One region of the Actinopolymorpha sp. B11F2 genome, then DNA from elsewhere that is predicted to be linked to it. Evidence: riboswitches for the same ligand, from Rfam matches in the RefSeq annotation. Region 1 holds a riboswitch; each other region holds the start of a gene.
The links. Region 1 has a riboswitch for thiamine pyrophosphate ahead of thiM (hydroxyethylthiazole kinase). Riboswitches for the same ligand answer to the same signal wherever they lie in the genome.
Positions count from the first base shown of each region.

Region 2: linked by a shared signal. The riboswitch ahead of thiE (thiamine phosphate synthase) and the one ahead of thiM (hydroxyethylthiazole kinase) in region 1 are both predicted to bind thiamine pyrophosphate.
Region 3: linked by a shared signal. The riboswitch ahead of ABN034_RS01765 (ECF transporter S component) and the one ahead of thiM (hydroxyethylthiazole kinase) in region 1 are both predicted to bind thiamine pyrophosphate.

Region 1 covers NZ_JBEFTX010000004.1:217,958-221,224, reverse strand. Annotated here, with positions in the region: gene ABN034_RS09900 (electron transfer flavoprotein subunit beta/FixA family protein) at 1-604, shown strand, start outside; gene ABN034_RS09895 (electron transfer flavoprotein subunit alpha/FixB family protein) at 672-1,643, shown strand; TPP riboswitch at 1,691-1,789, shown strand; gene thiM (hydroxyethylthiazole kinase) at 1,780-2,592, shown strand; gene thiE (thiamine phosphate synthase) at 2,605-3,255, shown strand; gene thiD (bifunctional hydroxymethylpyrimidine kinase/phosphomethylpyrimidine kinase) at 3,252-3,267, shown strand, end outside.
Region 2 covers NZ_JBEFTX010000006.1:332,194-335,460, forward strand. Annotated here, with positions in the region: gene ABN034_RS14365 (zinc-binding dehydrogenase) at 1-344, opposite strand, end outside; gene ABN034_RS14370 (NUDIX domain-containing protein) at 418-894, opposite strand; gene ABN034_RS14375 (IclR family transcriptional regulator) at 1,004-1,780, shown strand; TPP riboswitch at 1,858-1,968, shown strand; gene thiE (thiamine phosphate synthase) at 1,965-2,609, shown strand; gene thiO (glycine oxidase ThiO) at 2,606-3,267, shown strand, end outside.
Region 3 covers NZ_JBEFTX010000001.1:381,981-385,247, reverse strand. Annotated here, with positions in the region: gene ABN034_RS01770 (ABC transporter ATP-binding protein) at 1-721, opposite strand, end outside; gene ABN034_RS01765 (ECF transporter S component) at 718-1,347, opposite strand; TPP riboswitch at 1,495-1,613, opposite strand; gene ABN034_RS01760 (TIGR03085 family metal-binding protein) at 1,708-2,343, opposite strand; gene ABN034_RS01755 (GH92 family glycosyl hydrolase) at 2,340-3,267, opposite strand, start outside.

The DNA.
Region 1 (3,267 bases):
CCCGCCCGACGCCGCCGCCGCGGTGAAGAAGGCCCTGCAGATGGGCGTGGACGCCGGCGTCCACGTCGCCGACGACGCGGTGCACGGTTCAGACGCGGTGGCCACGTCCCTGGTGCTCGCGAAGGCGCTGGCGAAGATCGGCGAGGAGGGTCCTGTCGACCTCGTTCTGTGCGGCATGGCCTCGACCGACGGCGGCATGTCGGTCGTTCCCGCGATGCTCGCCGAGCGCCTCGACCTGCCGCAGGTGACTTTCGCCGCGAGCGTCGAGGTGGGGGAGGGCGGCGTACGGATCCGCCGGGACGGCGAGACCGCCACCGAGATCGTCGAGGCGTCCCTGCCGGCGGTCGTCTCCGTCACCGACCAGGCCAACGAACCCCGTTACCCGTCGTTCAAGGGGATCATGGCGGCGAAGAAGAAGCCGGTGCAGACCTGGAGTCTCTCCGACGTCGGCGTCGACCCCGGGGAGGTCGGGTTGGGCGCGGCGAGGACGGCGGTCGCGTCGTACACACAACGCCCACCACGTCAGCAGGGCACGGTCGTCACCGACGACGGCGACGGCGGTCGGGCACTCGTCGGCTTCCTGGCCGAGCAGAAGTTCGTCTGAAGCACACGCGCGGAAAGAGATTCGTCTGAAGCACGCGCGCGGAAAGAGATAGGGGAAGGCTTCCGGCATGGCAGAGATCCTCGTCCTCGTCGACCACAGTGACGGCGCCGTCCGCAAGACGACCACCGAACTGCTGACGATCGCCCGCCGCCTCGGCGATCCCGCCGCGGTGTTCATCGGCAGCGGGTACGAACGCGCAAAGGACACCCTGGCGAGCTTCGGCGCCCAGAAGGTCTACCTCGCAGAAGACCCCGAGCTGACCGACTACCTCGTGGCACCCAAGGCGGAGGCCCTCGCCCTGGTGGCGGAGCGCGCGACGCCCGCCGCGATCCTGCTGACCTCCAGCGCCGAGGGCAAGGAGATCGCGGGACGGCTCGCGATCAAGCTCGACGCCGGCGTACTCACCGACGCGGTCGACGTGGTAGCCGGCGAGAACGGCGGCGGGCCGGTCACCACCCAGTCGGTGTTCGCCGGCAACTACACCGTCGAGGCGAAGGTCACCCGCGGCACGCCGATCATCACGGTCAAGCCCAACGCCGCCACCCCGGAGCAGGCTCCTGCGCAACCGGTGGAGGAGAAGCTGGACGTCGCCGTGTCGGACCAGGCGAAGACGGCCCGGGTCGTCGAACGCACGGCACGCACCCAGACCGGCCGCCCCGACCTCACCGAGGCGGCCATCGTCGTGTCCGGCGGCCGTGGCGTCGGGTCGGCGGAGAACTTCGCCGTCGTCGAGGCACTCGCCGACGCGCTCGGTGCCGCTGTCGGGGCGTCGCGGGCCGCGGTCGACTCCGGTTGGTACCCACACGCCTACCAGGTGGGGCAGACCGGCAAGACAGTGTCGCCGCAGCTGTACGTCGCGGCCGGCATCTCCGGCGCCATCCAGCACCGGGCGGGCATGCAGACCTCGCGGACGATCGTGGCCGTCAACAAGGACGCCGAGGCGCCGATCTTCGAGATGGCCGACTTCGGTGTCGTCGGTGACCTGCACACGGTCCTGCCCCAGGCGACGCAGGAGATCACCGAACGCAAGGGCAGCTGACCGGCACACCTGGGTCGCATACCCGCCGCCGAGCGGGTACGGTCGAAGGCAGTGACGCGGGGTGCCCGTAGATCGTTCGGGCTGAGAACACACCCGTGGAACCTGATCCAGATCATGCTGGCGAAGGGACGTCGCGATGCCCGCAGCCGATGCTGCTGTGAAAGCTGACGACATGGCCGACGCGCTCGAGCGGTTGCGCGTCCGGACTCCACTTGTGCACTGTCTCACCAACGTTGTCGTGGCCGGATTCACCGCCAACGCCCTGCTCGCCGCAGGGGCGGCACCGGCGATGGCTGACGCGGTGGAGGACGCCGACGTGCTCGCCCGAGCGGCCGGCGGAGTCCTCGTCAACATCGGGACCGTCACGGCGGCATCCGCCGACGGTATGCGGGCCGCCGTGGTCGCGGTGGGTGACGCCGGCGGTCGCTGGGTACTCGACCCGGTGGCCGCGGGTGCGTTGCCCTGGCGGGCGGCCCTGGCCGCGGAGTTGACGGAGCTGTATCCCCCTGCGGTCGTACGTGGAAATGCCTCGGAGGTCCTCGCACTCACCGGAGAGCTCGGCGGTCGGGGGGTCGACGCGAGTGCCGGACCGGACGACGCGGCCGCGGCGGCCACCGCGATCGCCGGCAGGTTCGGCGCGACGGTCGCCGTGAGTGGGGCTGTCGACCTGATCACCGACGGCGAGCGGACCGTCCGTGTCGAGAACGGCCATCCCCTGATGACGAAGGTCACTGGCGTCGGCTGTGTGCTCGGCGCGCTGGCGGCAGGGTTTCTCGCAGTCGTCGACGATCCTCTTCTCGCCACCGTGACGGCTACCGTGTTCCTGACGCTGGCGGCCGAGGACGCGGTGGCGCGGGCAGACAAGCCTGGTTCGTTCGCGGTGGGTTTGATCGACGAGTTGGCCACCGTCGACGGCGACCGTATCCGTACCGGCGCAAGGCTGCGTTGACAGGTGATCCCGTTGCGCCACCTGGACCTCTCGCTCTATCTCGTCACCGACACGAGGTTGTGTGGCGGTACGCAAGGTGTGGTTGACACCGTGCTGGCCGCGGTGACTGGTGGCGTGACGGCTGTCCAGCTGCGCGACACCCACGCGAACGCCCGCGCGCTCGTGGCCCTAGCCCGTCGCCTGCGCGAAACCCTCTCTGAGACGGGCGTCCCGCTGATCGTCAACGATCGCGCGGACGTTGCGGCAGCGGCGGGTGCTGACGGAGTCCATGTCGGGCAGGAGGACCTTCCGGTCGAGGTCGCGCGGGCGCTCCTTGGTCCAGACGCCTTTGTGGGCTTGTCGATCCAGCGGCCGGATCAGCTCGCCGCGGTGCGTGAGCTGGCGGCGGGCGCCGTCGACTACCTCGGTGCCGGACCGGTCCTTCCGCAACGTACCAAGGGCGACGCCGCTGCTCCGATGGGCCTCGACACGCTGGCAGAGGTCGTCCGCGGAGCATCCTTGCCGGTCGTCGCGATCGGCGGGATCGACACCGACAACGCTGCCGCTGTCCGGGCGACCGGGGTGGACGGCATCGCTGTCGTCAGCGCGATCTGCGGGAGGCCGGACCCGGCCGCGGCGGCCCGAGCCCTGCGAAACTGCCTTGCCGTGAAGGAGGTTCGATGACACCGGCGTTGC
Region 2 (3,267 bases), on a different contig from region 1:
AAGGTCACCGCAGCACCGAGCTCCACATCGTCGGGAACGACCGCGACATCGGCGCTGTCCAGCGCCCGTCGCTCCGCCCAGCCGCCCGACCCAGCGAAGCCGACCACCCGCGTGCCGACGGCCGGCCCGGAGCCGTCACCAGCGCCACGACGTACGACGCCGGCCGTGTCCCAGCCCAGCACGGTGCCCTCCTCGGCAGCGCCGCGCGCATAAGCCAGCTCACCACAGTTGAGCGACGCCGTCTTCACGTCGATCAGAACCTGAGCCGGGCCCGGCTCCGGTTCCGGTGCCTCGCCGAGGCGGATGTGTCCGGGTACGGAATGGTCGACGACAAGAGAACGCATGGCTGACCTTTCTCACAAGCGGTTCGGATGTAGATGCGACAGGGATCGGGGCGCGGTTCGTGACAGCGCGGCTTCAGGGCCAGCGTTCGAACGGCTCGGTGACGGGCTGGCCGCTGAGGACCCGGGGCAGCAGACTCGGCAGGCGGCCGGGATAGAACCGTTCCGAGCTGTTGACGATCTCCTCGATCGGCCACCACCGCGATCCGATGCAGTCGTTCCGCTCGTCGTCGGTCCGATTGCGTCCGCTGACCTGGGGCTGGCGTTCTGGAAGGCGAACCATTACTACTCGTTCGTGCTGCAGGCGTCGGTGACCGCGGTAGCGGTAGGTGGCTGTTCGCTGCCAGGCCGGCTCACTCAGGTGGGTTGCGTCGGTGGTGAGGCCGGTCTCGTCGTGCAGCTCGCGACCGGCGGCATCGGCCCAACCCCCGCCCGCTTCGATGCCTCCGCCGGGAAGTTCCCAGACGGTGCCGACAATCGGGTCGGTGGATTCAGTTGTCTTCAGCAGCAGGACCTTGTCGTCCGCGTCGAGGACGGAGTATCCGGACGACATCTCGTTCCAGGATTGGCAGATCGTCCGGACGCTCGGCAGGTCGGTCGTCGTGATTATCTGCCGAACGCTAAGCTCAGCGGCCGTTCCGTGGAAGACATAGGCTCATTGAATGAGTCACGCTGCGAGCCCGCGATCCATGCTGGAGAAGGTACTGTCGATCCTGGAAACCGTCGGATCCGACGGGCCGGTGGTTACCCGCACCCGCATCATCGAGCGCACCAGGCTGCCGAAGGCGACCGCGAACCGCATCGTCGCCGATCTGGTCACCACACGCCTGCTGCAGCCGATCGATGATGGAGTCGCTCTCGGCCTTCGACTCTTCGAACTCGGGTCACGCGCCGAACATCGAGGCCTCGGCCTCCGGGACGCAGCCCTCCCCTACATGCAGGACCTGTACGAGATCACCCATGCAACCGTGCAGCTCGCCATTCTCGACGGCACCGACGTTGTCTACCTGCAGAAGATCTCCGGACGTCGCAGCGTCCGGCTCGACACCCGGGTCGGTGGTCGGCAGCCCTTGACCTGCACAGGATCGGGCAAGCTGCTGCTCGCCTTCGCAGTGCCAGACCTGCTGGAGAAGGTGATGTGCGAGCACGGTTTGGTCAGCCGCACACGGAACTCGCTGACGGGCGAGGCCGCGTTGCGGCGCGAACTCGCCACCATCCGCAAGCAGCTTTTCGCCGTCGACAACGAGGAGTTCGCCATCGGCACCCGTTCGGTCGCCGCCGGCATCACGCACCGCCAACAGGTCGTCGCAGCACTCAGCTTGTCGGGCAGCACGGACCACATTTCCACACCGACCATCGCACCCGCCGTCCGCGCGGCCGCCTCCGCGATCAGCCGCAAACTCGCCACCACAGCCATAGATCACGCGGTCACCCGGTAGGTCAGGTTAGGCCCCCAACGCCGTCGTGAAGAGTTGTGTCATTCGCACAATGGTGACGCGCGTGGCCTGCTAAGGTCATACCTCCACGCGGGTGCTCGCTGGCAGCGGGCTGAGAGGGAGCTGACGCCGCTCCGACCGTTGAACCTGATCCGGGTAATTCCGGCGAAGGAAGTGAGGAGCGCCCGTGCTGCCCCGTTTCCACTGCATCACCAACTCTGCGACCCTCAATGGTCAGCCGATCGAAGCTGTCGTTGATGCCGGTGTCGATGCGATTCAGGTTCGCGCGAAGAATCTCACTGACCGCGAGCTGCTGGACCTGACCGCCGAGGTTGTCGCCCGGGTTGCCGACCGGGCGAAGGTGATCGTCAACGACCGGCTTGACGTTGCGCTTGCCGCGGGAGCCGACGGTGTGCACGTCGGTCTCGACGACCTGCCGGTCTGGCACGCCCGCCGCCTCGCACCCGCCGGATTCCTCGTGGGCGGCACCTGCCGCCACGCCGAACATGCGCGCCAGGTGAAGGCCGAGGGCGCGGACTACGTCGGTGTCGGCCCCATCTACCTCACCACGAGCAAGCAGGGGCTTCCCGACCCGATCGGGCTGCACACCCTTGCCGACGTGGCGAAGGTCCTGCCCGCAATCGCGATCTCCGGCATCACTCTCGACCGGGTACCCGAGGTGATGCGGGCCGGTGCGTACGGCGTCGCCGTCATCGCCGCGCTCGCGCAGGCCGATGACCCCGGAGCCGCAGCCGCCGAGATCGCTGCGGCCATTCGTACCCATCGATGGCGTACCGGAGACGAGGAGGCCACGACCGCCCTCGCTCGATGAAGGTCGCGGTCATCGGCGGGGGGATCATCGGCCTCGCCTGCGCCGCCGAGCTGATGCGGGCCGGTCACGACGTGCGCCTCTTCGACCCCGCGCCGGCATCCGGTGCGACGCACGCCGCGGCCGGGATGCTGTCCCCTGCCGGGGAGGCGTGGCACGGTGACGAGGACCTCCTACGCCTGGGCGTGGAGAGCGCGCGGCTGTGGCCGGAGTACGCCGCCTGGCTGGAGGCCACGTCGGGACACGATGTCGACTATCGCCGCCACGGCACACTCCTGGTCGGCCAGGACCACGATGACCTACAGGTGGTACGCCGGACACTCGACGTGCTTGCCAAGCATGGCATCGCGTTCGAGGAGCTGAGCCGGCGCGAGCTGCGGCAGTGCGAGCCGACGCTGTCGGCCCGGGCCGGTGGCGGAGCCTCGCTTCCCGACGACCACAGCGTGAACCCGCGCAAGGTCGCCGCGGCACTGCTCGCGCTGCTGGACCGTCGCATCCAACGCTGCCGAGCCACGCCGTCGACCGCCTCCGCCTCGGTGGACGGTGTCCTGACCGACGACGGCCGCACCATTTCGGCCGACGCCGTGCTCGTCGCCACTGGCTACGCCCTGCCCGACCAGGTGCCACAGCGGCGATACGTGAGACCCGTCCGCGGCGAGAT
Region 3 (3,267 bases), on a different contig from region 1:
TCTCGCCCTGGGTGGCGAAGACCTGCGCCGGTTCACCGTCGGCGAGGACGCCGCCGCCGGCGCGCAGGACCACCACCCGGGAGACGAGCGGCAGCCAGTCGTCCACCCGGTGGTCGACGACGATCAGGGTGCTGCCGCGAGCCGCGACGACCCGTTCGACCGCCGTACGCACGAGGGCGGCGCCGTCCGGGTCGAGGTTCGCCGTGGGTTCGTCGAGCAGCAGGAGGGCGGGAGCGAGCGCCATGACGCCGGCGAGGACCAGGCGCTGTTTCTCGCCACCGGACAGCTGACCGGTGGGCTGGTCCCGGTCGTACGGGAACCCGGTGAGTTTCAGCGCCTCCTCGACCCGCGGCCAGATCGCGGGTGTCGGCACTCCGCGGTTCTCCAACCCGAACGCCACGTCGTCGCCGGCCCGGGCCATGACCAGCTGGCTCTCCGGATCCTGGAACGCGATGCCGACCCGCTCCCGTACCTCCCTCGGCGGAGCCCCGCCGACGGTGAGGGCGCCCTCGACCTCGCCTGCCTGTTCGGGGTCGAGGAGGCCGGCAAGGGCCGTGAGAAGTGTGCTCTTGCCCGCGCCGGACGCGCCCGCGAGCAGGATCCGTTCCCCGGGCTCGACGGTGAGGTCGAGCCCGCGGACGGCCCACGCCTGCCGACCGGCATGGCGGTAGCCCCAGGCGCGGGCGCGGACGCCCAGGGCCGCTGGGTGCGCCGGTGTCATGTCGTGGACTGCTCGCGCCCCGCGGCGAACGGTGCGAGGACACCGGTGCTGGCCAGCGCGCGCACGAGCACATAGCTACCCACTCCGGCCAGGGCGACGGTGCTGGCCACGACCAGGACGCCGTAGGCGAGCATCCACGCCGCTGCCCACGCGGCGTTGTAGAGGACGTTGTCGAGGACGGCTGGTACCAGTCCGGCCGTCAGACCTGCGACCAACGCGGCCGGCAGCCGCCAGGACCGGTAGCGCAGCGCCGCGAATCCCAGCTCCGCGCCCAGACCTTGCACCAGCCCGTACACCACGATCATCAGCGGGGCGGGCGCGCCGAAGAACACCGAGACGGTGGCGGCGACGAGTTCGGTGAACACAGACGCACCGGGCTTGCGGATGACCAGGCCGCCGAGCACACCGGGAACGAGCCACATGCCGTAGAGCACCGCCTGGGCGGGCGGAAACCAGGTGAACGCCGGAGCGGTCGCGGCCCACAGTGCGTTCCACCCGGCGAACACCACACCGAACGCGGCCGCGAGCACGGCCGCCACGATGATGTCGACCGTCCGCCAGCGAAGGCGGGTGGTGGGTGGGGAGTCGAGGCGACCGGTCGGCGTCTCGGTGGAGTCATGGGACATGGCGTTGCCCTCCCTGCTCGTGCAGAACCCTGCCCACGCAGAGCCTGCTCACGCAGATGACGGGCGACCGCGTCCTGCCGGATCCGTTCGGGCGCAACAACGCACCTGCTCGTGGGGTGCGAGTCAGGTGCGTACGTCACGTTGCCGTGGCCGGACAGACCGACTTCCTGCGCTGGAATTACCCAGATCAGGTTCGAGGGTCTGCGGGTGTGCCAGTTTGCGTGGCCCCGCACTCTCAGCGCTTCCGCGCTCCCCTGTCGTCTGCTGCTTTGTCGCTGGTTACATCACTGGGTCGACGCGTCGATGCGGCGACCTGACCCGGAGGCTAGCACGACGCCCGCGACCAGTCAGGACACGTTGCTAGAAACCGAGCGGAGCCTGGGCGAGAGCCTCGACGGCGGCGTCAGGTCCGCTGGTCTCGACCCGGGCGACATCCTTGCGTCCCCACATGTAGAGCGCGATCTCGCTCGGCTTTCCCGCGAGCACGGCGGTGGGCTCCCCGTTGCGGACGCGGACGGTGGAGCCGTTGGGACGGACCACGAGTAGACCGACGGCACAGCGGCGGAACAGGAACCGGCCCGGCCCGGTGACCCGGCGCCACAGTGCCTCCTCCAGGTCGGCCGGCAACTCGCGCTGCTCCCAGTCCGGCCTGGCCCGGCGCACGTCCTCGTGGTGGACGTAGAACTCCATCGTGTTGGCCGCCTCGTCGATGCCATGGATCCGCATCGGTGACCAGCGAGGTGGGCCCTTCCGGAACCGGTCGACGACCTCGGTGTAGCCGAGTCGCCGCACCAGTGCGTCCATCGTCGTCTTCGTACGCTGGGCCAGCGGGCCGATCACCATGCCGGCCGCGGCCACGACGTCGCTCTCCCGGATGACGAGATGCGCCACGAGATCGCTGCTCGTCCAGCTACCGCACAGCGTGGGGGCGTCGGGACCGACCTCGAAGAGGAGGTCGGCCAGCGCCTGGCGTTCGGTCCGGGCGTGGTCGCTCATGCCTCGATCCTAGTGTTCGATCCGCTCCTGGCCGGCTCGGCGAGGAGCTCGATCTGGGCAAGGACGAACGGCTTGCCGTCGCCGCCGGTGAACTCGAACCGGTAGTGCGTGCAGGCCGCCGGGCGTGCGAGGGCGAACACCCGGGTCTGCGAGCGCCACCGGAACTCCTCGTCCGTACGCGTGTCGAGCACGTCCCACCGCACACCGTCTCGCGAGCCCTTGACCACCCACGCGCTCGGATCACGTCCCACGGATGCCGAGGTGAGGGTGTAGAGCTCGACCTGTGTCGCGCTGTCAACCTCGCATTGCACCCAGGCGTCGGGTCGGTCGAACCCGACATCGACACTCGCCGTGTCGTCGAACAACCGCGCCGCCACGATCCCCGGGCCGGCGGTGACCTCGCCAGCAGTCGTGATGTCAACGAGGGGTTGCGGCAGGGCGCCGGTCGTCGTCAGTGACGGCGGCGCGCTGCGCGGATCCGTGCCCCACGTGGACGGTCGTGGGCCCATCACGAACTCCAGCACCGCTCCCTCGGCGAGCAGGTCGTGGGGGAGCGTCGTCGCGTCGTACGCCTCACCATTGACGGTCAACGACTGTACGTAGGGAGTGTCCGGGCCGTTGCCGGGTGCACTGACGACCACGCGGCGGCCATTCTCGAGATGGATGGTGGCCCTGGTGAAGAGCGGCGAGCCGATGGCATACGCCGGCCTGCCCACCTGCAGGGGGTAGAGGCCGAGGGCGCTGAACACCTGCCAGGCCGACATCTCGCCGTTGTCCTCGTCGCCCGGGTAGCCCTGGCCGATCTCGCTGCCGAGATAGAGCCTGGCGAGGACGTCGCGCACCTTCTCCTGCGTCTTCCACGGCTGCCCGGCGAAGAGGTACATGTACGCGATGTGATGGGCCGGCTGGTTGCTGTGGCCGTAC